4 regions of the Mesorhizobium sp. M0478 genome follow, and region 1 is predicted to be linked to each of the others. Evidence: riboswitches for the same ligand, from Rfam matches in the RefSeq annotation. Region 1 holds a riboswitch; each other region holds the start of a gene.
The links. A riboswitch is a leader RNA that binds a small molecule or an ion and turns the genes downstream of it on or off. The one in region 1 is predicted to bind cobalamin.
Positions count from the first base shown of each region.

Region 1 (7,437 bases):
GCCTGGGGGCGCCAGCAGTGACGTCAATGGGCATGCGCGATGTGGAAATGGTGCAAATTGCTGGCTTCATTGACTCCGTCCTCCAGCGGCCAGACGACGAAGATCTCCATGCCTGCGTGCGAAGAGACGTTGCCGACTTGTGCGCTGCGTTCGAGGTCCCGGGCATCTCCGACAAGTAAGGTGGGCCAAGCAAAATGCCCATACCACATCCAACATCCGAAGCGAGGTATTCATGGCTAGGCAGTTCGTGTTCTCTTCCGAATCGGTTGGCGCGGGGCACCCGGATAAGTTGGCCGACAACATCTCGGATGCCATCCTCGATGCCATCCTCCGCACAGATCCCAAGGCGCGCGTCGCCTGTGAAGCCTTGGTAAAATCAGGGATAGTCGTTCTGGCTGGCGAGATCACCAGCGATGCCCAGGTGGATTACAGCCAAGTTGCGCGCGATACGATTCTCGACATTGGGTACGACGACGAGGCCGTCGGCTTTGACGGCCGGCGTTGCTCCGTCGTTCATGCCCTCACCGAGCAGTCGCCCGACATCAGCCAAGGCGTTGACGAGGGAAGAGGGCAAGACCTCCAGCAGGGAGCGGGAGATCAGGGCCTCATGTTCGGCTACGCATGCCGCGAAACCGATACCCTGATGCCTTTGCCGATCCAGCTCGCTCATCGCTTGACGAAACGGCAGGCGTATGTCCGGAAGGCACAACAGCTTGGCTGGTTGCGTCCTGACATGAAATCCCAAGTCTCAGTGCGCTATGAGGGGTTGCGCCCGGTCGCCCTGGATACCATCGTCGTGTCGACGCAACATGACGAGCAGGTCTCGCAAGAGACTGTCCGCGAGGGCGTCATTGAGGAAATCATAAAGCCTGTCCTGCCGACCCACCTGGAGACGGAAGGCATCAGAATTCTGGTCAACCCGACGGGGCGGTTCGTAGTCGGCGGGCCGCGCGGCGACTGCGGTCTCACTGGACGCAAGATCATCGTCGATTCCTATGGCGGGATGGGTCGTCATGGCGGCGGCGCCTTCTCGGGCAAGGACCCGTCCAAGGTTGACCGCTCGGCTGCCTATGCAGCCCGCTATGTCGCAAAGAACATCGTCGCTAGCGGACTTGCGGACGTGTGCGAGGTGCAGCTTGCTTACGCAATCGGCGTGGCCAGTCCGGTTTCCGTCATGGTCAACACGTTCGGGACAGCCAGGGTTGAGGAAAGCAGGATCGAGCGCCTCATTCTTGAGTTGTTCGATCTCAGACCGAAAGGCATTATCAAGATGCTTGATCTCTTACGCCCTATATATCGCAATACAGCGACCTATGGCCATTTCGGCCGTGAAGAGCCTGATTTCACCTGGGAGAAGACAGACAGGGCGGACGAATTGCGTCGCGAGGCAGGACTCGCCGCCCCGTGAGAGCCGCCGGCGAACGGATCGGCAAGCGGAAAGCCCATTTCCACCGGGCAGACCCGCGCCTGGCAGGCGTGGCGAGAAGCCGGCTCGGGTTTTTTGGCGGAGACATTGATGCCGGATTATGACGTGCTTTGCATCGGCAATGCCATTGTCGACATCATCGCCCAGTGCGACGAGGCATTCCTCGAGATCAACGGCATCATCAAGGGCGCGATGAACCTGATCGACACGCGCCGCGCCGAACTGCTCTACAGCCGCATGGGCCCGGCGATCGAGGCCTCCGGCGGCAGTGCCGGCAACACGGCGGCCGGCGTAGCCAGCTTCGGCGGACGCGCCGCCTTCTTCGGCAAGGTCTCCAACGATGCGCTGGGCGAAATCTATGCGCACGATATCCATGCACAGGGTGTCGCCTTCGACACCAGGCCGCTCAAGGGCGAGCCGCCGACGGCGCGCTCTATGATCTTCGTCACGCCCGACGGCGAGCGCTCGATGAACACCTATCTCGGCGCCTGCGTCGAGCTTGGCCCTGAGGATGTCGAGGCCGACAAGGCATCCGGCGCCAAGGTTACCTATTTCGAGGGCTATCTGTGGGATCCGCCGCGCGCCAAGGAGGCGATCCGGCAGACGGCGAAGCTCGCACACGAGGCCGGGCGCGAAGTGTCGATGACGTTGTCTGATTCGTTCTGCGTCGACCGCTACCGGGACGAGTTCCTCGACCTCATGCGCTCGGGCACTGTCGACATCGTCTTTGCCAACAGCCACGAGATCAAGTCGCTCTACCAGACAAAATCCTTCGACGAGGCGCTGGCTCAGATCCGCAAGGACTGCAAGATTGCCGCCGTCACCCGTTCCGAAAAAGGCTCGGTGATCGTGCGCGGCGACGAGACCGTGGTCATCGAGGCGACCGCCATCAAGGAGTTGGTCGACACCACCGGCGCCGGCGACCTCTACGCCGCCGGTTTCCTGCATGGCTACACGCAGGGCCGCAACCTCAAGACCTGCGGCGACCTTGGCTCGCTGGCGGCCGGCCTGGTGATCCAGCAGATCGGCCCAAGGCCAAGGCAGAATTTGCGCCGCGAGGCGGAAGGGGCTGGGTTGCTGTAGATGCGCGGGCAACTAACCAGCCGCCCTACTGACGCGATGACCGCAGTGGCGGAACTGTGTCAAAGCTCGCTGATAGCGACAGCCATTCGCTTCGGAGAACTGACCCATGCTGCTGCCGTGAAGCTCGCTGGAGGAGCGGTGCAAGGCGTGCTTGCCATGACGGCATTCACCGTCCTCCAGATCGTCACCAGCATTTTCCAGAAGCTCAGCTTGGGGGGCCAGTAAGGTTCCTGAGGTAACGGAGAACTCGCGGCGTCGGTCGGACCTGACTTGCGATCACGTCCCACGATGCCGAATGCGGGCAGCAGACTGAATATTTCACAATGCTAGACAAAGGCGTAAAACGCGACCATATAACGACATAAACATTTCATTATGCGTCATTGACAAAGAGCGGGTTGCTGTGATTGTCTGCTGTTGTGGTTCTCGCGTACGGTGCTGCCGCAGCGGAGCTAAGAGGGAAGCCGGTGCGATGCCGGCGCTGCCCCCGCAACTGTTAGCGGCGAGCCAATCCACTCATGTCACTGAGGCGAATACCCTCGGGAAGACGGGTGGAGGCTATGACCCCGCGAGCCAGGAGACCTGCCACGGCGAATTACGTCCACGGGCGGGGTGTCTCGGTGGCCGCTGCAACCGGCGTGCCGGCCTGCTAGCGCCTTCCTTGTCACCGACGCCCCCAACCATCGGGGTATGACATGACTGTCTCTCAGCAAATTCCTGTAGCAACGCTCGGCGTGCCGCGCTTCGGTCGTCGGCGAGAACTGAAATTCGCCCTCGAAAGCTACTGGTCCGGAACATCGTCCGCTGGCGACCTTCTTGCGACGTCGAAGGCGCTCCGAGCCGCTAGCTGGGAAGAGCAGCGCGATCGCGGCGTGTCGAAAATCCCGTCGAACGACTTCTCGCTTTACGACCATGTGCTCGACACCGCAGCCATGGTCGGGGCCATTCCATCCCGGTACGGCTGGAATAGCGGCGAGGTCCCACTTGACATCTACTTCGCAATGGCGCGCGGCAACCAGGGTCAGACGGAGGATTGTGGACACGCTGGTCACCAGGAGGAGGCTCATGGACCTGGTGTAACCGCGATGGAAATGACCAAGTGGTTTGACACCAACTACCACTACATTGTGCCGGAACTCGATGATGATCAGACGTTCGCCCTCTCGTCATCGAAGCCGGTCGATTACTTCCTCGAGGCTAAAGCTCTCGGCATTCACACACGCCCAGTCATCCTTGGACCCATCACCTTCCTCAAGCTGGCGAAATCGCGTGCCGAAGGATTCGGTCCCATCGCGCTCCTACCGCGGCTGCTGCCCGTTTACGAGCAAGTCCTGCAGAGGCTGAAGCTGTCGGGAGCCGACTGGGTGCAGATCGATGAGCCAGCGCTTGTCCTGGATCTGAACCCGAACGAACGAGCTGCGTTCGAATTCGCCTATGGCCAGCTGTCGAAAGCCGCGCCCGAGCTGAAGATCATGCTGGCTACGTATTTCGGGTCGCTGGGAGACAATCTCGAAACCGCGGTTTCTCTGCCCCTGGCCGGCCTGCATATTGATCTCGTGCGCGCTCCCGAGCAGCTGGAAACGGTGGGTCGGCTCGCTCCGAAGGATCTGGTGCTCTCGCTCGGCTTGATCGATGGCCGCAACGTCTGGCGTGCGAACCTGCCCGCCATTCTCGACCGCATCAAACCGATCGTCGCCGGCTGGCCCTTGGACCGCGTCGAAATCGCGCCTTCTTGCTCGATGCTGCATGTGCCGATTGACCTGCGCATGGAGACGGAACTCGAGGCCGACATCAGGTCGTGGCTCGCCTTCGCGGCCCAGAAGACCGACGAGCTGGTCTTGCTGGCCCGGGCCCTTTCCAAAGGCAGGGATGCGGTGGCAGCCGCGTTGAAAGCTTCTGCCGAGGCTGCCGCCACTCGCTTGACGTCCACGAAGATCCATGACCCGCTTGTTGAGGGGCGGATCGCCAGCATTGACCATAGCATGAAACGACGAGAGAGCGCTTTTGGCGAGCGCTCCAGAGTCCAGGCCGGCACGCTCGGGCTGCCGCCGTTCCCGACGACGACAATCGGGTCCTTCCCGCAGACGCCGCAGGTACGCCGCGCGCGGTCCGCTCATGCGAAGGGCCAGCTCAGTTATGTCGATTACGAGATTTTCCTGAAGAAGGAGATCGAGTCAGCAATTCGTTGGCAGGAAGAGATCGGGCTGGACGTGCTGGTGCACGGTGAGTTCGAACGAAACGATATGGTACAGCATTTCGGCGAGCAGCTGTCCGGCTTCGCCTTCACTCAGCATGCCTGGGTGCAAAGCTATGGGTCGCGCTACGTGCGTCCCCCCATCGTCTTCGGGGACGTATCGAGGCGCAATCCGATGACGGTGCGCTGGTGGCAATTCGCCCAGTCGCTTACGGAAAAGCCCGTGAAGGGAATGCTCACAGGCCCAGTGACCATTCTCAACTGGTCCTTTGTTCGAGACGACGTACCCCGCTCCGAAGCCTGCCGCCAGATCGCGCTCGCCATCCGCGACGAAGTGACGGATCTCGAAAGGTCCGGCGCAAGGATGATCCAGATCGATGAGGCCGCGTTTCGCGAAGGATTGCCACTGCGCCAATCTGACTGGAAAGCCTATCTCGACTGGGCTGTCGAATGCTTCCGGATCGCTTCAACGGGTGTAAAGGACGCGACTCGAATCCACACCCACATGTGCTATTCGGAGTTCAACGAGATCATCGACGCGATCGCTGGAATGGATGCGGATGTCATTTCGATTGAGACGTCGCGCTCCAAGATGGAACTGCTGGACGCCTTCACGAGCTCCAAATATCCGAACGAGATCGGTCCCGGCGTCTATGACATTCACTCACCACGTGTGCCGGAGGTCTGCGAGATTTCGGACCTAATCATGCTTGCCCGCGAGCGACTGTCCGACGGCCAACTGTGGGTAAACCCGGACTGTGGCCTCAAAACACGCAAATGGGAGGAGGTCCGCCCTGCCCTCATGAACATGGTCGCTGCAGCGCGCGCGCTCCGGGAGAAAGTGGCCTGAGGCTTCTCCTTCCTCACCGTGTGGTGAGCTACCGGCTGGCTCCTGTCGGCCGTGAACATGCCAAACCGGCACACTCTTGGAAATGAGCCACTCGGCGCAAATGTGCAATTTCCCTACGGCACGTGTCTTAATCCCGCAGAAATATAAATGTGGCACTACGCTATAATATTGGTTCCTTGGGGACATACAGGCCCCGCGCCTCGAACAAATCGGACACGCGTCGTTTCTCAAAGTAGACTGCTTGGCGCGTTCGCTCAGGCAGCGACAATATATGGTGCTGCGTCTGTCCGCCCCCAGTTGATCGCGCAGACTACGGGCGAGGTGGCAGGGTTCGGGTATCGCTAGCGTCCCGCCAATTCGGAGATGGACGTCGCAATTCGTGTCGCCAAGTAAAAATCGCCAATCATTTTCGATTGCGAGTCCGCAGCCGATTGGCCCTTATTTTCCTGAGATCTGCGTTACAGGCCGGGGCGTTGTCACCGTTTCTGAGGGTAAGATGGGATAGGCGACGTCAGGTGCCTCTCCGGTCAGCGAGTTGAGGAAGGCAACAAGCAGGTCAACTTCTTCGTCCGCCAGTACTACGCCGAGCTGGGTGGTCCCCATAATGGCGACGGCCTGTTTCAGATCCCAAACCTTGCCCGAATGAAAGTATGGCGCGGTGAGTGCAACGTTGCGCAGCGGCGCCACGCGGAAGACATAGGAATCGTCGGCTGCATTGGTGACCTCAAATCGGCCCTTGTCTTTGTCCGGCAGGACTTCGGCGCTGGGCCGTTCCACGAGGCCGAATGGGTAATAGGCTTGCCCACCAACGTTGATGCCCGCATGGCAGGACGAGCAGCCTTTGTCCATGAAAAGCACCAGGCCCTGTTTCTGTTCGGAAGTCATGGCAACCTCATCACCATTCAGGAAGCTGTCGAACGGGGCAGGTGTGACCAGTGTCGCCTCGAAGGCTTCGATCGCCTTGGCGAAGTTGTCGAAGGTGACCCGATCAGCTTCAGCCGGAAAAGCTGCATCGAACCACTCGACATATTGCGGCATGGACTTGAGAGTGGCGATGAGTTGGCCCGGTGTATTGGCCATTTCGATCCCGGCTTGGACCGGTCCCTTCGCCTGAGCCTTCAGGTCTTCGGCACGACCATCCCAGAACTGGGCGATATTGAAGACAGCGTTCAGTACAGTCGGCGCGTTGCGCTGTCCCTTCTGCCAACCATGGCCAATCGAGGTTTCGTGATTGTCGTCGCCGCCGGTGGCCAGGTTGTGGCATGAATTGCACGACAAGACGCCTGACGCCGAGACGCGTGGATCGAAGAACAGTGCCTTGCCGAGAGCGATCTTTTCCGGGGTGATCGGGTTATTGGCGACTGTCGGCGTGGTGGATGGCAAAGCCGTGAAGGTGGCCAATGCCGTATCTCTGAGGTCGGTTGGGATCCAATCCGCAGCAAAGGCGGTGGGTGCCAGCAAGGTGACAGCCATCGTACTGAATAGGATTTTCATAATTGGTCTTCCTGCGTCGTCCACGCAGCCATTATGCGATCTGCGGCTCATGAACGCCCTGAGCTAGATCAGCTTGAGGGAGAGGACGGGGTCTCACACCTGTTTTCGCAGCTGAGCTGGGACCCTCTTGGAAGTGATCGCTCTTCTCGATTGGACTTCAGGGAGGAGGAGTATCCCTGGTTGGCAACCGGTTTTATGCATCAAAGCACGCCCTGAGGGCGGCTTCGTAGATTCGGTCACTGCGATCTTCCAGCCAAGGTTGAGAAAGTCGACAGCATCCGCAAGACTGGCAATCTCTTGCACGATGTGCGCTGCACGCCTTGCGAAAAGTGAGCTTCTGAAACGTCAGGGTTCATTCGTTCCTCCTGACCTGCTGATTGCGTGAATCGG
Region 1 covers NZ_JAMYRH010000018.1:12,316-19,752, forward strand. Annotated here, with positions in the region: gene glyA (serine hydroxymethyltransferase) at 1-179, shown strand, start outside; gene metK (methionine adenosyltransferase) at 233-1,408, shown strand; gene NKI64_RS29005 (adenosine kinase) at 1,517-2,509, shown strand; gene NKI64_RS29010 (hypothetical protein) at 2,510-2,734, shown strand; cobalamin riboswitch at 2,913-3,113, shown strand; gene metE (5-methyltetrahydropteroyltriglutamate--homocysteine S-methyltransferase) at 3,205-5,553, shown strand; gene NKI64_RS29020 (cytochrome-c peroxidase) at 5,992-7,047, opposite strand.

Region 2 (7,437 bases), on a different contig from region 1:
TAGTCCGTGAGGATGCGGCGCAGGTCCGGATGGCCGGAGAACAGCACGCCATAGAGATCGTAGGCCTCGCGCTCATACCAGTCGGCGCCGGGATAGACAGCGGTGAGCGACGGCACCAGCGTCTCTTCGTCGGCCTGCACCTTGATGCGGATGCGCAAATTCTGCTTCGGCGAAAGCAAATGATAGACGACATCGAAACGCTTGACGCGCGACGGGTAGTCGGCGCCGCAGATATCGATGATCGAAATGAACTGGCAGCCCGAATTGTCACGCAGGAAGCTTGTCACCTCGATCAGATTGTCTGTAGCAACCGAGATCGTCAGTTCGCCATAGGCAAGCACCGCATCGGTGACGCGGCCCGGCAGCTTTTCGCCGAGATAGGTCGACAGTTCGCTCAGGGATGCGGCCATGGGTCTACCGTTCGATCGTGCCGGTGCGGCGGATCTTCTTCTGCAGGAGAAGAATGCCGTAGAGCAGCGCTTCGGCGCTCGGCGGGCAGCCGGGCACATAGATGTCGACCGGCACGATGCGGTCGCAGCCGCGCACCACCGAATAGGAATAGTGATAATAGCCGCCGCCATTGGCGCAGGAGCCCATCGAGATGACGTAGCGCGGCTCCGGCATCTGGTCGTAGACCTTGCGCAAAGCGGGGGCCATCTTGTTGGTCAGCGTTCCCGCCACGATCATTATGTCCGACTGGCGCGGCGACGCGCGAGGAGCCACGCCAAACCGCTCCGAATCATAGCGCGGCATCGAGGTGTGGATCATCTCGACGGCACAGCAGGCGAGACCGAAGGTCATGAACATCAGCGAGCCGCTGCGTGCCCAGGTGATCAGCGCCTCGGTCGAGGTGACCAGAAAACCCTTGTCGGCCAGTTCATTGTTGATCTCGAGGAAGAACGGATCGTCGGAACCGACCGGACGTCCGGTATTGGGGTCGATCAGGCCTTTGGGCTTCGGCGCGACGAGCGTTCCGGAACTGTCGTTCAATCCCATTCCAGCGCTCCTTTTTTCCACTCATAGGCAAAGCCGATGGTCAGCACCGCCAAAAACACCATCATCGACCAGAAACCGAGCATGCCGATCTTCGAGAACGACACCGCCCACGGAAACAGGAAGGCCACTTCCAGATCGAAGATGATGAACAGGATCGACACCAGGTAGAAGCGGATGTCGAATTTCATCCGGGCATCGTCGAACGAGTTGAACCCGCACTCGTAGGCGGAAAGCTTCTCCGGATCGGGATTGCGATAAGCCACCAGGAACGGCGCGATGATAAGCGCCAGGCCTACAACTGCGGCCACGGCGATGAAGAGGACGATGGGCAGGTATGAACTGAGGAGTACGTTCATGCTCGGCTTTCCGTTGGCGGCCAATCCACTTTGATTACAGCAACCAACCCTAATGCGGAAGCGCGACAGTTTAACCGCTGAACCGTTTTAGGTGCCTTTGCTGCAACGCGGCGAGGGTTAGCGCACGGCTTTCAGCGAAGCAAGTCAAACCTTGTTCAAAAGACAGTGCTGGACGGCAGGCCGGGAAAAACTGGTCCGATCTCCTCCTGTTTGATTTCCTTCATCTTTCACTCCACTTTTGTCTCCTGACACATCTCCCGCCATTTGCCTGCTAGCATGACCGGAATCGCCGGCTAAAGTCGGGAAAATGGTTCGAGGCAAGACACTTTGACGAAGGACAAAATCTCACTCCCCGCGGCCAGGCGCATCGCGCTCGCCGCGCAAGGATTTCTCGATCCCCGCCCGGTCGGCACGCCCGATCGCCGCCACCTCGCCCGCGTGCTGTCGCGCACCGGCTTGCTGCAGATCGATTCCGTCAGCGCGGTGGTGCGCGCCCACTATATGCCGCTCTATTCGCGGCTTGGCCCCTACCCGCTGGCTTTGCTCGACAATGCGGCCATCACCCGCAAACGCACGGTGTTCGAATACTGGGCGCATGAGGCCTCGTTCCTGCCGGTCGAGACCTACCCGCTGATGCGCTGGCGCATGCAGCGGGCCGAGCAAGGCGACGAAATGTATCTCGGCCTCGCCAAATGGGGCCGCGAGCACGCCGCCTATATCGAAGAGATCTACCGCGCGGTCGCCGAGCGCGGCCCGATTGCCGCTTCGGCACTGGAAGGCCAGAAAGGTTCGGGCGGCTGGTGGGGCTGGAGCCACGCCAAGCACGCCTTCGAATGGCTCTTCTGGGCCGGACGCATCACCACGGCGCACCGCCGTGGCTTCGAACGCTTCTATGACCTGCCCGAGCGCGTGCTGCCGCAGGCGATCCTCGATCTGCCGGTGCCGACCGCCGAGGACGCGCACCGCGAATTGCTGCGCATTTCTGCCCGCGCCCACGGCATCGCGACGTCGGGTGACCTGCGCGATTATTTCCGCTTGTCGCCGGCCGACATGAAGGGCCGGTTGGAGGAACTGGTCGAGATGGGCGAGTTGCTGCCGGTAAACGTCGAAGGTTGGGACAAGCCGGCTTACCTCTATAGGGACGCCCGCCTGCCGCGAAAGATCGAGGCCCGCGCCTTGCTGGCCCCCTTCGATCCGGTGGTCTTCGAGCGCGCGCGCACCGAGCGTCTCTTCGATTTCCGCTACCGCATCGAGATCTACACCCCGGCCGACAAGCGGCAATATGGCTATTACGTGCTGCCTTTCTTGCTCGGCGACAAGATCGTCGCCCGCGTCGACCTCAAGGCCGACCGGCCTGCGAGTGTCTTACGCGTCCACGCCGCCTATGCCGAAGCAGGCGCACCGCCTGAGACCACCGCACAGCTTTTCGAGGAACTAAAGGAGATGCAGGGCTGGCTTGGCCTTGAGCGCATCGAAGTGACGCCGGCCGGCAATCTGGGGCCGGCATTGGCTAGCGAGAGAGATGGCCAACCCTTGCAGCGTCTGTCATAGACGCCTCAATAAGCCTCGTAGGTTGTGCAATGGCATCGGACAAAGTGCTCGACATGATCCATGGCGCCCTCATTGCGCATGGAATAGATGCAGTCCGCAGAGATAGGGACGTCATGCTCCAATCGAAGCAGCTTCGGTTTGAGGCTGAGGTGTTCGAGACGAGTTCTGACCGGCTGGTCCTGGAAATCTACATTTTTTCTCCGCTGCTTGATGTTCAGCCGGTCATTGAATCCTTTGCTGGCTTCGGCGACACGCGCGAACAGGAACTGAACCAGGCGTTTGAAAAGTTTCTCCGTGGTGTTTTCCATGTGGCCATTGAGGGACTGGCCGATCACGTCTGCGAGAACATGCAGGCCGAAATAGAGCTTTGGCAGCGAAGCAGCGCCAGTTGGAAGATCTGGCGAAAAGATGCCCGCTGGAAAATCTATAGCGGCCCGGTCATTTCCCAGGCCACAACCGAGCTATGCTCGCTGACACCAGGCTATCCAGCATTCTATGCCAAGCTGGAAAAGCTGTTCACAGCTTCGGTACCCCCCGGAAGCCATTTTGTCCGGACCTTTCTGGCAGGCTTGAAGGGCACGCTGATTAGTGCCGAAGTCCTTCTGGACAACGCGGTTTGGCATGAGGGACAGAATCTGGCTGTCGGTCATGACTGGGACTATAGCGATGGCTATCAAGCTATCCGACAGGTCATCCTGGCACTGCCGGAAGCCGGGACATGACAGCCCCTGCCGACATCGCCATGTCGTAGCCGTGCGTTGACACCGCTGCCTGCAAAAGCCTAAAATCCGCTCCAGACGGTCCCCTGCCCGCAACGGCAAGGGCCAAGAGGGAATGCGGTGCGGGACGAAAAAATCCCAAATCCGCGGCTGTCCCCGCAACTGTAAGCGAAGAGCCAAGGCCGAAAGCCACTGGGTAACACCGGGAAGGCGGCTAACCAAGGCAATGACTCGCGAGCCAGGAGACCTGCCGTCTGAGACAAAGTATCCGATCGCCTGGCGGGTTTCCGGGCAAGGAGCACGGTTTTTGGACCAGAACAGCAGTTTTTCGGCTGGCACAACGGACATTGCGTCCGGCGACAACGACGCCCTGACCGGCGTGACCGTCATCGTCTGCGCCTCCTGCCGCGATGAGACCGGTTCCGACGCCCATCCGCGCGCCGGCGAATTGCTGGCTGAGGACACAGGCCGCGCCGCTGCCGGCGATATCCGGGTCCGCACCGCCGAATGTCTCGGCAATTGCAAGCGCCGCCTCAGCGCCGCGATCCTGCGCGATGGCTGCTGGAGCTATGTCTTCGGCGATCTGACCGCAACCAGCGGCGCCGACCTCGTTACCGGCGCAAAGCTCTTCGCGACTTCGGCCGACGGCCTCATCCCGTGGCGCGGCCGGCCCGATAGCCTCAAGCGCGGCCTCGTTGCCCGCATCCCACCCCTCGACATGCTGAAGGACTGACGATGAACGCTTCAAACCCGGCCGCCAACCTCTCCCGTGTTCCCTGCACTGTCGTTACAGGCTTCCTCGGCGCCGGCAAGACGACGCTGGTCCGCCATCTCCTGGAAAATGCCGGCGGCAAGCGCATCGCCATCATCGTCAACGAGTTCGGCGACATCGGCATCGACGGGGAAATCCTGAAAGGCTGCGGCATCGACACCTGCCCCGAGGAAAACATCGTCGAACTGGCCAATGGCTGCATCTGCTGTACAGTCGCCGACGATTTCGTGCCCGCCCTCGACAAGATCCTCGCGCTGACACCGAAGGTTGACCACATCCTGATCGAGACCTCGGGCCTGGCTCTGCCCAAGCCGCTGGTCCAGGCGTTCCAGTGGCCGAGCGTGAAGAGCCGGGTAACCGTCGACGGTGTCATCGCCGTGGTAGACGGCCCGGCGCTGGCCGAAGGCCGCGTCGCCAACGACATGGACGCTTTGCAGGCACAGCGCGCTCAGGACGAGACGCTCGACCATGACGATCCTGTCGAAGAAGTGTTCGAGGACCAGATCGCCTGCGCCGATTTGATCATCCTGTCGAAGAGCGATCTGATGGACGCCCCCGGTTCGGCCCGCGCCAACGCCATCATCAATGAACATTCCGCCCGCGCGGTAAAAATCGTGCCGACTGCGCATGGCAAGGTCGACCCGTCGGTGCTGCTTGGCCTCGGTCTCACCGTCGAAGACGACATCGAGAACCGCAAGTCGCATCACGACGGCGCTTTCGATCATGAGCATGACGATTTCGACACCTTCATCGTCGACATCCCCTCGATCGCCAATCCCGACGACCTGGCCAAGCGCGTCGCCACCGCCGCCGAACAGGAAAACGTGTTGCGTGTAAAAGGCTTCGTCGATGTCGGCGGCAAGCCGATGCGGCTTTTGCTGCAGGCCGTCGGCCCGCGCGTCAATCATTACTATGACCGCGCCTGGGCGGCTGAGGACGACCGCCGCTCGCGTCTTGTCGTCATTGGCCTGAAAGGACTGAACCGCCCGGCGATCGAGCGTATACTCGCCGGCTGATCCAAACCACGAGCCGAAATGCATATACTCACCACCACATCCGCCTCGCTCGACGATCTCGCCGAGCCCGTCGATCTCGGGCAGACGCCGGCGGATATCGTGGCGCTGTCCTTCACCGACAGCGACCTCGCCGGCCTCGCGGCGGCGTGGAAGGCCGATGCCGCCCGCCTGCCGTCGATGCGGCTGGCGGCGCTGCGCGACCTGCGCCATCCCATGTCCGTGGACCTCTGGATCGACAGCGTCGCCCGCCACGCCAAGGTGATTTTGGTGCGCATCCTCGGCGGCTACGACTGGTGGCGCTATGGCTGCGACCAGCTTGCCGCGACTGCCCGTGCGAACGGCATCAAGCTGGCGCTGCTGCCGGGCGAGAGCCACGACGAGGATCTCAGGCTGATCGAAGCCTCGACGCTGCCCCGCGCGGAGCTGGACGGCCTGCTGGGCTATTTCCGCGAGGGCGGGCCGGAGAATATGGCAGCGCTGATGCAGCGGCTGGCGGGGTTGGCTGGGCAGGATGCGGCGGCGGCTGAGCCGGTCAGCGTGCCGAAAGCCGGGTTTTATGAGCCTGGCTGCGGCGTGGTCGAATTTGCCGATGTCGGCGTTCCGTCACACCCCCCTCTGTCCTGCCGGACATCTCCCCCTCAAGGGGGGAGATCAGCCGTCACCACAGCCGGCTCCTCTTCGGCCCCGTTGAACAGGAAGCTGTCTGGGTCATCTAAGATTGGCGAAACCGTTGACGACAGATCAATCTCCCCCCTTGCGGGGGAGATGTCCGGCAGGACAGAGGGGGGTGGGCGGGAACTCGGCGCAGACAACATCAACTCTCCCATCATCCCCATCCTCTTCTACCGCTCGATGCTGCTGGCCGCCGATGTCGCGCCAATCGATGCTCTCTTTGATGCACTCCGCCAGCGCGGCATGAGACCGGTCCCGATCTTCGTCTCCAGCCTCAAAGACCCGACCTCCCTGGCCTTCGTCGAAACTGCTCTGGCCGCGCTCAACCCCGCCGCCATCATCACCGCAACCGCCTTCGCATCCGGCGCCGAACCGGGCGTCGAAACCTTGTTCGACCGCGCCGGCGTGCCCGTCTTCCAGGTCATCGTCGCCACCACCCGCCGCGACGTCTGGGACAACAACCAGCGCGGCCTGGCGCCCGCCGACCTCGCCATGCATGTCGTGCTGCCCGAACTCGACGGCCGCATCCTCGCCGGCGCGATTTCCTTCAAGGGCGAGAGCGAGACCGACCCGGCGCTCGGCCACCGCGCCTTCGCCAACCGCCCGGAACCGGATCGCGTGGCGCAAGTGGCGGACAGGCTAGCGGCGTTCACACGGTTGCAGCAGACGCCCCGCGCGACGCGTAAGTTGGCGATCCTCATTCCGGACTATCCGAGCGCGCCCGGCCGCACTGGCTATGCAGTGGGCCTGGATGTGCCGTCCAGCGTGCTGGCCATGCTGCATGACCTGAAGGAGCAGGGCTATCGCGTTGACGGGATTCCAGAAACGCCGCGTGCGCTGCTGGACGCGTTGGAGCGGAGCGATGGTGGGCTGGGGCTGGATGAGTATCTGGACTTCTCAAAGGATTTGCCGGCTGAGGCACTGGCTGCAGTCGAGGCGGCATGGGGCGTCCCTTCACCCTCCCCCTTGTGGGGAGGGTCGGTTCGCGACATTCGCGAAGCGGATGGCGCGAAACGGGGTGGGGGTAGCGGTGCACCACCCCCACCCGGCCCTGCGGGCCACCCTCCCCACAAGGGGGAGGGCAAGAGCGGCTTCCCCTTCCGCGCCGCCGCCTTCGGCAACATCACTGTCGCTCTCGCCCCCGACCGTGGCCGCTCGGCCGACCGCCGCGCCGATTACCACGACCCGACGCTCCCTCCCCGCCACGACCTCATCGCCTTCGGCCTGTGGCTGCGCAAATCGCTCCGCATCCATGCTCTCATCCATGTCGGCGCTCATGGCACGCTGGAATGGCTGCCCGGCAAGACGGTAGCGCTCTCACAAAACTGCTTCCCCGAGATCGTCACCGGCTCGTT
Region 2 covers NZ_JAMYRH010000006.1:301,957-309,393, forward strand. Annotated here, with positions in the region: gene NKI64_RS17345 (NADH-quinone oxidoreductase subunit C) at 1-410, opposite strand, end outside; gene NKI64_RS17350 (NuoB/complex I 20 kDa subunit family protein) at 415-996, opposite strand; gene NKI64_RS17355 (NADH-quinone oxidoreductase subunit A) at 987-1,352, opposite strand; gene NKI64_RS17360 (winged helix-turn-helix domain-containing protein) at 1,680-2,903, shown strand; gene NKI64_RS17365 (DUF6348 family protein) at 2,933-3,625, shown strand; cobalamin riboswitch at 3,685-3,891, shown strand; gene NKI64_RS17370 (DUF1636 family protein) at 3,930-4,355, shown strand; gene cobW (cobalamin biosynthesis protein CobW) at 4,358-5,410, shown strand; gene cobN (cobaltochelatase subunit CobN) at 5,429-7,437, shown strand, end outside.
Region 2: another riboswitch for cobalamin. It lies ahead of NKI64_RS17370 (DUF1636 family protein); the one in region 1 lies ahead of metE (5-methyltetrahydropteroyltriglutamate--homocysteine S-methyltransferase).

Region 3 (7,437 bases), on a different contig from region 1:
GCGCCCTCGCCCGGCCAAGGGATCCACCGTGATCCACCACAGTAATCGCTCCATCAGAAAGCTTCATGTCGATCCTGATCGCTTTCCTGTCGCTGGCCATCGAACGCATCCTGGGTTACCCGGACTGGCTGTTCCGTGCCGTCGGCCATCCCGTCACCTGGTTCGGCAGGCTGATAGCCTTTCTCGACCTCAGGCTCAACCGCGACACTGATTCCGACGCGCTGCGTCGCCGCCGCGGCGTGCAGGCGCTGCTGGTGATCGTGCTGGTGCCGGCGGCAATCGCCTTCATCGTGCAAATCCTGCTCTGGCAGCTCTTTCCTGCCGGCATGATCATCACGGCAATCCTGGCCTCGTCGCTGCTGTCGCAAAAGAGCCTTACCGAACATGTCGAGGCGGTGGCCGATTCGCTGGATACCGGCGGGCTGGCGCTCGGCCGCATTGCGGTTGCGCGCATCGTCGGCCGCGATCCAGAGAAGCTCGACCATGCCGGCGTCAGCCGCGCCGCCATCGAAAGCCTGGCCGAGAATTTCTCCGACGGCATCGTTGCGCCCGCCTTCTGGACAGGTGTCTGCGGTCTGGCCGGCGGCGTCGCCTACAAGGCCGCCAACACCGCCGATTCGATGATCGGCCACCGCACCCCGCACCACGAGGCCTTCGGCCGCGCGGCGGCACTCTTCGACGACTGGATCAACCTGCCGGCGTCCCGGCTGACCGCGTTGCTGATCGTTGCCGCCGCCTTTCTCGTTGACGGCGCCGATCCCCGCAACGCCTGGCAAGCAGTGCGGCGCGACGCCAAAAAGCACCGCTCACCCAATGCCGGTTGGCCGGAAGCAGCAATGGCCGGCGCACTCGGCCTGGCGCTCGCCGGCCCGCGCAGCTATGGCGGCGTCATCGTCGAGGACGCCTATATGGGCGAAGGCGGCCGCCGCGAGGCCGACAGCACCGACATCCGGCGGGCGCTGAAACTTTACCAGATAGCAGACTATCTGCTGATCGCGCTGTTTGGATTGCTCTCCGCGGTCGTCATCTACCTGGATGTTTTGATCTCGCAGTAGATGCGCCGCCTGACTCACCAAGAGACACGGACTTCCTTGGCGTTTGAATCCACCGCCGCGCCAAATCTTTTGATCGCGTAACCGCCGGCGGCCACTGCCGAGGATTTCAGCACAGGCTCAATCACAAGGAAAAGCTTCTCGGCGTCTGGCCCGTACAGATAGAGGGTGCATTTGCCCTCGCCAAACTCGTCGCCATCAAATTCGCCGACATGCGCATTCGAAACAGCTTGTTCCAACCGATCCTCCAGAACTTGGACCGATTGCCGCTCTTCCGGCGCCCCGAAATGACCGCCGCTCAGAAGAAGATAGACAATTACCGCTTGTTCCAACGGTCATCTCCCGAAGTTAGACCCTCAAAACTCGATTCCCTGCTGCGCCTTAACGCCTGCGGAAAAATGGTGTTTGGTCACGCCCATCTCGGTGACGAGGTCGGCCGCCTCGACCAGCGCCGGCTTGGCATTGCGGCCGGTGACGACGACATGCAGGCCTTCGCGCCGCGCCTTCAGCGCCGCGACCACCTTGTCGAGATCGAGATAGTCGTAGCGCAGCGCAATGTTGAGCTCATCGAGGACGACAAGGCTGACAGAGGGGTCGGCGATCAGCTCCAGCGCCTTGGCCCAGGCGGCTTCGGCCGCCGCAATGTCGCGCTTCAGATCCTGCGTCTCCCAGGTGAAACCCTCGCCCATCGTGTGCCAGACGACACGGTCGCCGAACGCCGCGAAGGCGTCCTTTTCGCCGGTGTGCCATTTGCCCTTGATGAACTGGACGACGCCGACGCGCTTGCCATAGCCGAGCATGCGCAGCGCCAGCCCGAAGGCGGCCGTGGTCTTGCCCTTGCCGGGTCCGGTGTTGACGATCAGCAGCCCCTTCTCGACCGTCTTTTCCGCGACCTCGGCGTCCTGCACCGCCTTGCGTTTGGCCATCTTGGCGCGGTGGCGTTCTTCGTCTTTTGCGTCGATATCGGTCATCATTTCACCTTGAGCGGCAGCCCCGCCACCATCAGTAGCACCGTATCGGCAACCGCCGCGACCTGCTGGTTGAGACGGCCGGCGGCATCACGAAACCGGCGTGCGAGCGCATTGTCGGGCACGATGCCTTGCCCGACTTCGTTCGAGACAACGAGCCAGGGCCCGCGCGGCCGCGACAGCATGTCGGCTAGCCGCCGGCATTCCGCCTCGAGATCATGGTCGGAAAGCATATGATTGGTCAGCCACAGCGTCAGGCAATCGACGAGCACCGGCTGGTTGTCGGGCAAGGCTTCGAGCGCTCCGACAAGATCGAGCGGCGCGTCGATGGTCGCCCAGCCTTCGCCGCGCCGCGAGCGATGCAGCGCGATGCGCTCGCGCATCTCATCGTCATAGGCTTCGGCGGTGGCGATATAGGCCCATGGCGGCGGCAACGCCGTCGCCAGGGTTTCGGCATGCGCGCTCTTGCCGGGGCGCGCCCCGCCGATGATAAAGGTCAAACTGCGATCAGGCAAAGCTGTCGCGCAGGCTGGTCGCCGAGCCGGTGAAGCGTTCGCGCACCACGCCAATGACGGCGCCGAGCACCAACCAGAACACCAGATTGGTCACCGTCACCGCCACCACGAACTGGTGATGCAGGCCTTCGGGGATCGGCGTCTCGAAACTGTCGGGCTGCGGCGCGCCGACAATATGCGGGGCGACGATCAGAACGACGGCAAGGACGGTCAGCGGCGCCGAGGTGCGGAAGGCGATCAAGGCAAGGCCAATGGCAGTCGCCACAACCGTCGCCACCCACCAGATCTGGCGCTGCATGAGATCGGCCGCCGGCATTGCCGGCAGTTCCGGCGGCAGGCCGAGGCCCGGAGCCAGCGTGAATACGGCAAAGCCGGCCAGACCCCAGAACACCCCCTGGCGCCAGTTGCCGATGCCGCCGGCGAATTCGGAAACCGCCACCAGGACCAGCGCGAAACCGATACCGGTGACGATATTGGCCAGCACGCTGAAGGCGAATCGCTCGAAGCCGTCGGCCGGCGCCCAGCCTTCGTCCTCCGCTGGCGCGGCAGCTTCAGCCGGTGCGGGTGCTGCGCTGCTCACGGCATTTTCCGCCGGCGCGGCGGTGCTCATGGCATTGGTGTCCGCAGCGTTGGCGGCGGGCGCCGCGGCATGCTCATGCTCATGGCCGCCACCAGCCTTTTCGTAGACCTCGGCCTTGAGGATCAGCGGCACGGTGGCGTAGGCCTGCATGCAGGCGAGAGCGACACCCGCCACGAGCCCTGCGATCGCCGCGATGAACACGACGTTGCGAAACAGGTTCATGATGTCAGATCCTCGTCAGTGGCAGGGAAACGCCATCGAATGGCGATAGTCGTGCGCCGCATTGTGGACCGCATCGATATGCGAGAAACCGACAACGCCGACGACGAAAATGCCCAGAAACGCGCTAAGCACGAGCTGCATGAAGCGCGACTGCGAGGAGACGGAAGCGCCGAGGGAGACGGAAGCGGTATTCATATCTTGTCCTTTCGCCCTCCACCCGAGGGCATCGAAGTCAGTTCCCTGTCGCCGGCAGGTCTCCTGGCTCGCGGATCAGCGCCCTTCCCCACCTTCCCGAGGAAAAAATCCTCAGTGGCTTGGAGAGGACTACCGCACACAGTTGCGGGGGCAGCCACGGCATTGGGCAACAAGTCAGCCCTCACCGCATTCCCTCTTGGTCCCTAACGGAACCGACGACATGCATGACTATAGGCTGAAACGGCCGCATCCGGCAAACCAAATTCCGCCGGCCAACAGCGCGAATGCGCCATGCGGCGTTACGGGTTCAACGCGGTGATCCGCTCGGCAACCAGCCGCTGCAGCCGCCACAGATGGCGATCGTGAATGCCGCGCTCTTCAAGGTTTTTCACCGTGTTGTAGAGATAGTCGGCGCCCGACCCCCAGTGCCCGCAGGACGTTGCCAGCCTTTCGACGACCTTGCCCTCGTCGAGCGGCCCTGAATAGGTCAGGCCGTTGCGGTTGATGACGAAGGCCAATGCCCTGAGCGGTCCGGCCTCGCTTGCAAGCTTCAGCATGCGCGGCCGGTAGCTTGTCGGCTTCAGCGTGACTTCGCGCCGGAAAAGCCGGCCCAACTGCCCGCGCCGGTTACTTTCGGTCAGCCGGAAGGCGACGCCCTTGCATTGTCCGCCACGGTCCAGCGCCATCATCAGGCCGGGGCTGTCCTTGGTGCCGCGCCAGCGCGTCATGTTCATGCAAAAGGACCGATGCCAGCCGCGCGCCAGCGCAACGCGGTCCTCGACATAATCTATTTCCGGTTTCCAGATCAGCGATCCATAGCCGAACAGCCATAGCGGTTCGCTATCCGGGAGTTCGACCTGCAATTCATCCAGCAGCGCGTCATAGTCGGCGTCATCGAGATGCATCGCGTCCGGATCCGGCCCGGGGTCCCTGATCTCGCGCCAGCAGCGCGCGACCAGCTCCGGCGTAAGCGACATCTGTCGTGCGGCCAATTTCCGAATCCCCCCAATTTCCGAATGTCCCATGTCCACGACATGATTATGCGCCGCGCCTGCAACCGGCAATGCGGCACTCTGATTGACAAACTATCTGCCGGGGTGTCGGCTGACGCTTCATAGGAAGCCAGCCATGCATCCCAACCCGAGCGAGCGCGACCCCTATAACGGCCTGAGCCGGGCCGAACCGACGCTACCGTCATCGGCCTATTGGGATAGCGAGGCTTACCAGCGCGATCTCGACGCCATCTGGTACAAAAGCTGGCTGCTCGTCTGCCGCGAGGCCGATCTTGCCCAGCCTTTGGCATTCAGGACATTCCGCGTTGGCACACAGGAAATCGTCGTGCTCCGCGACGACACCGGCGAGTTGCGCGCCTTCCACAACACCTGCCGGCATCGCGGCTCGCAGCTTTGCCAGGAAAGCGAGGGCCGGCTGAAAGCGCGGCTCATCACTTGCCCCTACCATGCCTGGTCCTACTCGCTGCGCGGCGATCTCGTGCGCGTTCCCTCGAAATCGCTGCCAGATGGTTTCGACAAGGCAGATCATCCGCTCTACCGGGTGGCGCTGTCGGTATGGCGCGGCTTTGTCTTTGTGAACCTTCAGCAGGCTGCGGCCGGCTCCGCCGGGACCTCCTTCGATCCCGCATCCGGCGACCTCGCCAACTGGCCGCTGGAAACTCTGGTATCAGGCCATGTCCTGCGCAAGGTGATGAACTGCAACTGGAAGATCTTCTGGGAGAACTTCAACGAGTGCCTGCATTGCCCAGGCGTCCACAAGGACCTGTCTCGGCTGGTGCCGATATACGGCCGCGGCCTGATGAGCCGGCACGACGACCCCGACTGGGTCCGCCATGCCGACAATGACGCACCGGAGTTTTCGGGTGGCCTGCGCGCCGGCGCCGAGACCTGGTCGCGCGACGGACATGCCCATGGCCCGGTCTTCCCGGGCCTGACGCCGGCCGAGCGTGCGGCCGGACAGACCTATGCCACCAGCCTGCCCTCGATGTTCATCGTTGGCCATGTCGATTATGTCAGGACGGTGCGACTGATGCCGCTCGGTCCCGAACAGACCGAACTCACCGCCGAGTGGCTGTTCGCGCCCGAGGCGCTGGCTGAGACGGACATCGACAATGTCGTCGCCTTCGGCACCCAGGTGCTGGAGGAGGATGCCGCGATCTGCGAGATCAATCAGAAAGGCCTGCGCTCGATGCGCCACCAGGCCGGCGTGCTAATGCCGGAGGAGTACGATCTGCACCGCTTCCACAACTGGGTGCGCGAGCGGCATGCAGCGCTTGAGGCAACCGCCTGATCGGCGACTAAAGCGACTTCGGCAGATAGCGCCAGGAGATAAAGCCGCAAACCGCGGCCAGAATGCCCAGCGTCACGAACACCGAGCCGAGGCCGAAAAACGCCAGCACCACCGAATAGACCAGCGGCGGCGTCAGCTCGGAAAAGTCGAGATAGGTGCGGTAGACCGCGGCCATCTGCGCCCGCTCATAGGACCGCACCGAGCGCATGAAGGCGGTCGAGCCCAGTGCATCGAGCGCGATGGTGAAGAAGGCGCCGCAGAGCAGGAAAAAGCCCGTAAGCAGCGGCGCGGTAGTGCCGACCGCGCCCGCCGCAAGCAGCGTCGCCGACATCGCGAAATAGGCGAAGGTCATGGTGCGCCGGCCGCCGAAGCGTTTTCCCGCTTTGCCCCAGAAGATCGCCATGAACAACAGCGCATTGCCGGCCGAAACCAGCAGGCCGCCGGCAAGCTTGCCCTCGCCGGTAATCACCATGAACAGCGGCCCGTAGACGAAGAACGTCGTCCAGAAGCAGGAGCGGCCGAAGGCGATCAGCCAGGCCAGCCTGAGCCTGGGTTGTGCTACGAAGCGGCCGATATTGGCCAGCGGATTGGCCGGCCGTGTCTTGCCCGGCCGGATCGACCGGTTGTCGCCCAGCCTGTAGGTCCAGAACAGCGCCAGCAAGGCCAACGCAAACACCGCGACCGCGCCATGCGCGGCATAGATGCCGTACCGTGTGTAGAGGAAGATGCCGAGTGTCGGCCCGCCGGTCCAGGCCAGCATCGACCACGCCATGCGCAGCGATTCGGCCTGCATGAAATCGGTCTTGCGGATGTGGTCCATGATGTAGAGGTTGAGCGTGATCGACAGGGCGCTCGCCCCCATCACGCGGCACAGCATGCCTGCCAGTTGCCCGGCAAGCGTGTGGGTGACGAAGAACAGCGAGCCCATCGCCAGCAGGCAGGCGCCGGCGGTATAGACCCAGCGCCGGTCAAACCTGCGGATCAGCATCGGCATGAACAAGGTCACCGACAGGCCGAGCAGCGCCACGATGGTGTAGAGGATCGAGACGATCTGCTCGTTGTGCAGAATCTCATAAGCCTGGATCGGGATGACGCTCGACACCGTGGCACGGGCGAAGGATTCGACCGCATAGAGCGAGGCAAAGGTGCGCGCATCCGCCGGACGCAGGGCTGGCAGCCAGATCGGATGGCGCACATGGGTGGACATTTGATCCCCAAATCAGACTCGCAGCCCAAATCTGCGCTGGCGCTTCCTCCGCCGGTAACAGGAAACCGACCCCTTCCCGGCAAAAAGCGAATTCGGCCAAAGGCTTTCCGGCTCTGGCCTAAAGCGCCGCGCGATGCAGCCGCACGGCGCGACCCGGAGCGTAGAGGGCGGCCTTCTTTTGTCCGGTGCAACCGTGATAGTCGTCTTTGGGGCTGAATCAGATCGCGAGACCATGAGCATCCATACCGCACCCCCTGGAGATCAACTGAAGCGAGATCAACCGAAGCGCATCGTCGCCATCGATGTCGTACGCGGCATCGCGCTGATCGCCATGGCGAGCTACCACTTCACCTGGGATCTCGAAAATTTCCACTACACCGATCCCGGCCTCACC
Region 3 covers NZ_JAMYRH010000006.1:256,090-263,526, forward strand. Annotated here, with positions in the region: gene cobD (threonine-phosphate decarboxylase CobD) at 1-67, opposite strand, end outside; gene cbiB (adenosylcobinamide-phosphate synthase CbiB) at 66-1,055, shown strand; gene NKI64_RS17115 (hypothetical protein) at 1,070-1,384, opposite strand; gene cobO (cob(I)yrinic acid a,c-diamide adenosyltransferase) at 1,409-2,023, opposite strand; gene cobU (bifunctional adenosylcobinamide kinase/adenosylcobinamide-phosphate guanylyltransferase) at 2,023-2,535, opposite strand; gene NKI64_RS17130 (CbtA family protein) at 2,528-3,337, opposite strand; gene NKI64_RS17135 (CbtB domain-containing protein) at 3,353-3,532, opposite strand; cobalamin riboswitch at 3,569-3,764, opposite strand; gene NKI64_RS17140 (gamma-glutamylcyclotransferase) at 3,832-4,524, opposite strand; gene NKI64_RS17145 (aromatic ring-hydroxylating oxygenase subunit alpha) at 4,661-5,836, shown strand; gene NKI64_RS17150 (MFS transporter) at 5,844-7,043, opposite strand; gene NKI64_RS17155 (heparan-alpha-glucosaminide N-acetyltransferase) at 7,276-7,437, shown strand, end outside.
Region 3: another riboswitch for cobalamin. It lies ahead of NKI64_RS17135 (CbtB domain-containing protein); the one in region 1 lies ahead of metE (5-methyltetrahydropteroyltriglutamate--homocysteine S-methyltransferase).

Region 4 (7,437 bases), on a different contig from region 1:
GCGGCTTGAGATAGCTGCGTCGTACAGGCATAAAAAAGAGCGGCGGGCCAGGCCCGCCGCTCTTTTTTTAAGCTTCGGCTGTTAGTTGTTGCCGAACCGATCCCTGTCGCTGCTCTGAGGAACGAACTTCTGTTGGTCGTTCGACGAGTTCAGCAGCTTGTAGACCGCCGAGTTGGTGCCGGTCGACGAAGTGCGGGTGGTGTCGACGGCAGCGGCCGGCTGGTTGGCGCCATTGGAGCCATAATTGTCGCTGCCGGCAAAGGCAGCGCTCGAAACAGCCAGAACGGCTGCGGTGGCAAGAACGATCTTCTTCATTTTAGTCTCCTGAATTTTTCTGATGCCGCCAGCTGCAGCGGATAAGCCCGCCACGTGCTGGAAACCGGCTTTTAGCGGCCGAAAAGGTTACGGTCTGCACCGTGGGCAGGCGCCTGCTCGGCTGGAGCCGACTTCTCAACCGAAGCCGTATGGCCACTATCGGTCGACGTAATCGCAGGCTGGTTGGCGCCGTTCGAACCGTAGTTGTCGCTGCCGGCGAAAGCGCTGCAGGAGATGGCCAAAACGGCGGCGGCAGCAAGGATGATCTTTTTCATTTCAATACTCCTGAATTTTTTGGGATCCCGAGAGCGACGGGTTAGCCGCCCTTCTTTGGTCGGGATCAGCGATTGCCGTAGAGGTCGCGGTCGGCGCCCTGAACGACAGGCTGCTTGTCAGCCTGCGCCGGCTTCTGAATGGAAGCCGTATACGAGCTGTCGACCGAGACGGCTGGCTGGTTCGCACCATTGGAACCGTAATTGTCGCTACCGGCGAAGGCGCTGCCGGTGATCGCCAAAACGGCTGCGGCAGTGAGGATGATCTTTTTCATTTTTAGGACTCCAGTTTGTCTGTCCGTCTAGCGGCGTGTCTTGGGAGGAATTCGCGTCGTTCGGACAGCCCCGATGTGGGAAAGCCATAGGCTGGTTTCCAATCACGAAGTTGTTCCGTGTGGACCACGGTCCTGCACCTTGAAATTGTGCCAGGAAGTTCCTCTATGGTCATTTATCGCATTGTTTTCAGTTGCTTATGTCGACCGAGTGGTTCGCTCCGGTGTCGGTTTCCGGGCCGTCGTTCACACCGTCCTGCACGCATTGTCAACAGAAACGAACCGTTCGGTTCGATTAGAGATTGCTAATAGTAACTTTTCGATACCGTTGAGCCCTTTTTGCCCCCGATCGGAACTGGATCCGCAGCGATTCGAAACGGCGATGATGGCGTCGCAAGAAACGTCTCAGCTCTTTGACCGGCGGCGGGGGGCGTATGCCGCGCGTGTCGCGCCGCATGGATATGATGTCGCTTTCATGCCGACGTCGCGATCGCTGCCGTGATTAGATGATCGCATCTCAGGTGCCGCTTCGTGACGACGCAGCGGAGAATTGGGAAGCCGGTCAGAATCCGGCGCTGCCCCCGCAACGGTGGTGGAGTTGAAGTCGCAACGGGAGACCACTGGGCAAGAGCCTGGGAAGGTGTCGCGATGGTCCGCAAGGACAACTCCAGAGCCCGGAAACCAGCCCGAGATGCATAGACTCGACTGATCGCGGTGGGCGGTCAAGAGGTGGATAGTGCATGTCCGGCGCCGCGCCGGCCTGCGTCCGATCCTTCCTCCATCACCACCAAGTTCAGTCCTTAAACCACGAGGACAGAACTATGGATACGCGCAACGACATGCTGAGGCTCCTGAACGGCCGCAAGCAAGGCTTTTCGCTGGAACAGCCCTTCTACACCGACCCGGACTATTTCAAGCTCGACATGGAGCTTATCTGGTATCGCGACTGGCTGTTCATCGGCCATGATTGCGAACTGCCGAAGCCCGGCAGCTATATCACCGTGCAGATCGGCGATTATCCGGTGGTGCTGGTCCGCGACCAGAAGGGCAACATCAACGCCTTTCACAATTCCTGCCGCCATCGCGGCAGCCGTGTCTGCAACACTGAGAAGGGCATGGCGGCAAAGCTTGTCTGCCCCTATCACCAGTGGACCTACGAGCTTGACGGCCGGCTGCTGTTTGCCCGCCAGATGGCCGACGGTTTCGACAAGAGCCAGTTCGGCCTGAAGCCCGTCGCCTGCGAGAGCGTCGGCGGCTATATCTTCATCTGCCTGGCAAAAGAACCTGCCGACTTTGCGCCGATGCGCGCCATGATAGAGCCCTACCTCAAGCCGCACGGGCTGAATGAAGCCAAGGTCGCCTTCGAGAGCACCATCATCGAGAAGGGCAACTGGAAGCTGGTCTGGGAAAACAACCGCGAATGCTATCACTGCGCCGGCAATCATCCAGAGCTGTGCAAGACATTCCCCGAAGCGCCGACGGTGACCGGCGTGCAGGGCGCCGACAGCGATCCGGAGATGCTGGCGCACTGGGCGAAATGCGAGGCGGCGGGCCTGCCGAGCAAGTTCCGCATCGATCCGGCCGGGCAATACCGCGCCACCCGCGCGCCGCTGCTGCGCGATGCCGTCAGCTACACGATGTCGGGAAAGCGCGCGGTGACGAAGAACCTGTCCGACACTGTTGCCGCCGACCGCATCGGCACCTTGATGCACTACCACTATCCGACGACCTGGAACCACATACTGATCGACCATGCGGTCACCTTCCGGGTGCTGCCGATCAGCGCCACCGAAACCGCGGTGACGACCAAGTGGCTGGTGCACAAGGATGCGGTCGAGGGGGTCGACTACAACCTTGAGGAGCTCACCCATGTCTGGACCGAGACCAACGACCAGGACCGCCGCATCGTCGAGGAAAACGCCTTTGGCATCCTGTCTCCGGCCTATGAGCCCGGCCCCTATTCGGAGCTGCACGAGGGCGGCGTGATCCAGTTCGTCGAATGGTACGCGGCCTTCATCGGCCCGCGCCTTGCCGAAGGCGGCCGGCCGGCGCTACGCAGCGTCGCGTGAGCTGGAGCAGGCGAAGAGGGACCAGAGGATGAATGCGATGACGGATCTTGGGCTCTATCGCCATCTTGACCAGATGGCGCCGTGGAACGATAGGCTGCAGGTGCTGGAAGTGATCGGCGTCAGCGACGAGGCGCCCGACGTCAAGACCTTCACCTTCCGCTCCGACAACCAGACCTGGTTCCGCTACAAGCCGGGCCAGTTCCTGACGCTGGAACTGCCGACACCGGACGGGCCGCTGATGCGCACCTACACGCTGTCGTCGTCGCCATCGCGGCCGTTTTCGATCGCGGTGACGGTCAAGGCGCAGGCCGGCAGCATCGGCACGCGCTGGATGTTCGACCATCTGGTGCCCGGTTCGCATGTCAAGGCCTACGGACCGGCCGGCGACTTCTCGTTGCACAGCCACCCGGCGGCCAAATACCTGTTCATTTCCGCCGGCTCCGGCGTGACGCCGATGATGTCGATGCTGCGCTGGCTGAACGACTGCGCGCCATGGACCGATGTCGGTTTCGTCAACTGCGCGCGGCGTGCCGAAGAGATCATCTTCCGCAAGGAACTCGAACTGCTCGGCGGCCATATGCCCGGCCTGTCGCTCGGCTTCATGATCGAGGAACGTTCCAGCCGCGAAGGCTGGTACGGCCATATGGGCCGCATCGATGCGATCCGGCTGCCCTTGCTGGCTCCGGACTTCCGCGAGCGCGAAATCTTCTGCTGCGGCCCCGATCCGTTCATGCGCGCCGTGCGCGGCATGCTGGATGCCGCCGGCTTCGACATGACGAAATACCATCAGGAGAGCTTTGCCGCGCCTGTGGTGGAGGAAATTCCGGCGCCGTTTGCCTCCCCGGTCGAGGACGGCATCGCTGCACCTGTCGAAGCCGTGACGCCGATCCGCTTCTCGCTTTCGGAGGTCGACGCCGGCTGCGTCGCCGGCCAGACCGTGCTGCAGACCGCGCGCAGCTCGGGCGTGCGGATTCCCGCCGCCTGCGAGTTCGGCCTGTGCGGCACCTGCAAGGTGAAGAAGGTCTCCGGCGAAGTCGAGATGAGCCACAATGGCGGCATCCTCGACCACGAGATCGATGACGGTTTTATCCTTGCCTGCTGCTCGAAACCATTGTCGGCGCTCGAAATCGAGGCTTGAGCCGGTCGACTTCGCCGCAACGGTCGCCGACGCAGGCGTTGTATTCGCGGGTCTTTGTCTTGCCAACCAACGGCCAAGTGATTTAGACGCACTTAGGAAGGGCTTGGCAGACCGTGAAGCCGGCGCATCCCTTCAGGGCGCATGGGACGGGGGACACAGCGATGCAACAGCGGGTCTACGCGGTCGCAAGCAAGGACATCGTTTTCGAATCATTCGATGGCGAAGCCGTCGTTCTCGATCTTTCGAACGGCAAGTATTTCGGCTTTTCCGATTCCGGCAGCCGGGTCTGGCAGGCTTTGTCGTCCGGCGTCGCCACTGAAGCGCTGGTCGGAGCTGCCGCGGGCGCCGCAAAAATAAGCCTGGCCGACCTCGAAAGCTTCGTTGCCCGACTGCTCGATTTCGGGTTGCTTGCGCCAGCCGAAACACCGGCACAACCGCTTTCGGGCGAGCTGTCGTCTGCGCTTGCTGCCAGCAATGAGCCGCTCAAGGTCGATGTCCATGACGACCTTGCCGATCTCATCATTGTCGACCCGATCCATGAGGTCGAGGAACCTCTCGGCTGGCCGGCGGTGAAACAGGCATAATCGTTTCCCTAAAGCGCGTCGCGTTTGAACGGACTCAGGCGACGCGGTTTAGATCTTTGATTTTATGCATGTCGTCGTCTCAAAACCGGGGCCACCCCGAGCGACATGCATCAGGCGACCCGGCGCAATTCTGGACGCTGAACAACCAACACATGCCTTTGATCACGCTGCAAACCCTGCCGGATTATGCCCGCCATGTGCTGGCGGCCGCGGAAAGCGCCGCCGCCTTCTATCCCGTTGCCGCCAGCGTGCGGTTGCCGGGACTGGACCTGAGTGTCCACCTCGACCATGGCACGCTGGCGGAAGCCATGAGCCATGCCTTCATACCGGCCCCGGAAAATCCGTCTGCATCTGACGGCTGCCGCATTTTCGTCGCCCACCCGGCCATCGATGGCGTCCCCGCCCCGGCCACCTGGGGCCGAGGCGATTACAACCATCATGCCTTTGCCAACCGGCTGGAAGAGGCCGGATTGCGCGGCAGCTACTATCATGACCTCGACTTCTGGCAGTTCCATGATCCGCAACGCCATGTCGGGGCGCAGCTGATGATGTCGGCCGACGCCTTTCCGCCATGGGAACAAGGGGCGCCGCTGCGCGCCTTCCTGCATTGGGAATATGCGGCGCGCGGCATGCGGCTCACCCATGCCGGCACGCTGGGCATCGATGGCAAGGGCGTGTTGCTGGCGGGCTCCGGCGGTGCCGGCAAATCGGGAACGGTCGTCGCCGGCCTGCTCAATGGGCTCGATAGCGTCGGCGACGACTATGTGCTGATCGACCGGACCGAGGGGGTGACGGCCTATCCGCTGTTTGCCACGCTCAAGCAGGATCCGGAGGGCTTCAAGCGGCTGAAGCTGGAGGGTCGGCTAAAGTCGTACCAACCGCTGAACTGGCAAGGCAAGCATGCCTTTCGCATCGACGAGATCGCGCCTCGACCACCTCCTGCAAGTCTGGACATTATTGCTTTGATAGTGCCCCATATCAGGGGAGGTGCGAGAAGCTCGGTCATGCCCATATCGCGCAAGGATGCCATGATCGCCTTGGCCCCGTCAGGAATCGTGCAGATGCCGGGCGAGCGGGAAGCGGGCTTTCGCTTTTTCAGCGAGCTTACCCGCGATCTGCCATGCTACCGGCTGTCGCTGGGGACCGAGCCGCGCGAGATCGCCGGCACGATTGCGGATTTCGTCCTTCGGGGCGCTGCATGAAGTTGAGCATCATTGTGCCGGTGTACAATCGGGAGATCTATGTCGTTTCGACGTTGCGGTCCCTGCTCAGGCAACGCGACGATGCCGATCTCGATATCATCGTTGTCGACGACGGCTCGACGGACAGCTCCGTTGAAGCAGTCCGCGCCATCATGCGGGAAGCGTCGTGCATCCGCCTGTTCCAGCAGGCAAACCAGGGCGTGGCCAACGCGCGCAACACAGGGCTGAGGCAGTTGCTGCCGCAAACCGAACTGGTGTCGTTCCTGGATTCGGACGACGTCTCGCCGGCTGGACGATTCAAGGCTGGCCTACCCCTGTTCGCGGCCGACCCTGCGCTCGAGCTGACCTACTCGCTGATGACGCGCGTCGATCTCATGGACGACGAAACCCTGCAGCCGGCACGGGGCGGCGCAGGTCCCACCGTGCGCGGCGTCAGCCTTAGCGCCGGGATACTCCGCAGGGCACTCATCGACCGTACAGGTGCTTTCGACGAGGAGTTCCGGCAGGGCGAAGACGCCGACTATCTGCTGCGCATTTTCGAAACCAGCCCAAAGCACATTTTTCCCGACACCGTCGCGGTATACTACCGGCGCCACCCCGGCAATTTGACCAAGCAAAGGGATGTGGCGGTGCGCGAATATCTGCGTGTGATTCAGAAATCCTTGCGGCGGCGCAAGGCCGATCCGTCGCGGCGCCCGGTCGAGGGGCTTTTCGAGATCAAGCGCCCGGCAGAGTGGTGAAAGAATGAATAGATCACAGCCTGGAATGCGTGCGTGAAGCTGAGCGTGATCATGCCGGTCTACAACCGCGAACGCCATGTCGGCTCGGCGCTGCGCTCGCTGCTGAGGCAGCGCGATGCCGCCGATCTCGACATCATCGTTATCGATGACGGTTCGACCGACAGTTCGGTGGCGGTCGTGCGCTCGCTGATCGCGGAGGCGCCGTGCATTCGCCTTTTCCAGCAGCAGAATGCCGGGGTGACGCGGGCACGCAACGCGGGCTTGCGGCAATTGCTGCCGCAGACCGGGCTGGTATCGTTTCTCGATTCCGACGACATTTCCCCGCCGGGCCGCTTCAAGGCGGATCTGACCTGTTTCGACGCAGACCCCACCCTCGAGCTCACCTATTCGCGCATGACGCTGGTCGACGACATAGATGACGATACGCTGGAGCCGACAGCCGACAGCCACTCGATGACGGTTCGCGGCATTCACCTGTCTCCCGCTATCTTCGTCCGGCGGTTGGTCGAACGCATCGGCAGCTTCGACGAGGATTTCCACCAGGCCGAGGACACCGACTATCTGCTGCGCACTTTCGAAAGCGGTCCGAAATTCACGATGCCCGACACTGTTGCGCTCTATTACCGGCGCCATCCCGGCAACATGACCAGGCAGGCCGATGTTCCTTTTCGCGAATTCATGCGCGCCGTCTACAAGTCGATGAAACGGCGCGAGGCCGACCGCTCCTTGCACCCTGTCGACGGCATCTTCGATTTCAAGGAACTTGCGAATTGGCGTTTCCTGTGATGGCCAGCTACGGCGTCGTCATTCCGGCCTTCAACGCGACCGCCACCATCGCCGAGACG
Region 4 covers NZ_JAMYRH010000013.1:169,112-176,548, reverse strand. Annotated here, with positions in the region: gene NKI64_RS26155 (ABC transporter ATP-binding protein) at 1-9, shown strand, start outside; gene NKI64_RS26150 (DUF680 domain-containing protein) at 82-315, opposite strand; gene NKI64_RS26145 (DUF680 domain-containing protein) at 387-590, opposite strand; gene NKI64_RS26140 (DUF680 domain-containing protein) at 656-862, opposite strand; cobalamin riboswitch at 1,362-1,563, shown strand; gene NKI64_RS26135 (aromatic ring-hydroxylating oxygenase subunit alpha) at 1,681-2,928, shown strand; gene NKI64_RS26130 (FAD-binding oxidoreductase) at 2,966-4,066, shown strand; gene NKI64_RS26125 (PqqD family protein) at 4,228-4,650, shown strand; gene NKI64_RS26120 (serine kinase) at 4,803-5,852, shown strand; gene NKI64_RS26115 (glycosyltransferase family 2 protein) at 5,849-6,592, shown strand; gene NKI64_RS26110 (glycosyltransferase family 2 protein) at 6,626-7,378, shown strand; gene NKI64_RS26105 (glycosyltransferase family 2 protein) at 7,363-7,437, shown strand, end outside.
Region 4: another riboswitch for cobalamin. It lies ahead of NKI64_RS26135 (aromatic ring-hydroxylating oxygenase subunit alpha); the one in region 1 lies ahead of metE (5-methyltetrahydropteroyltriglutamate--homocysteine S-methyltransferase).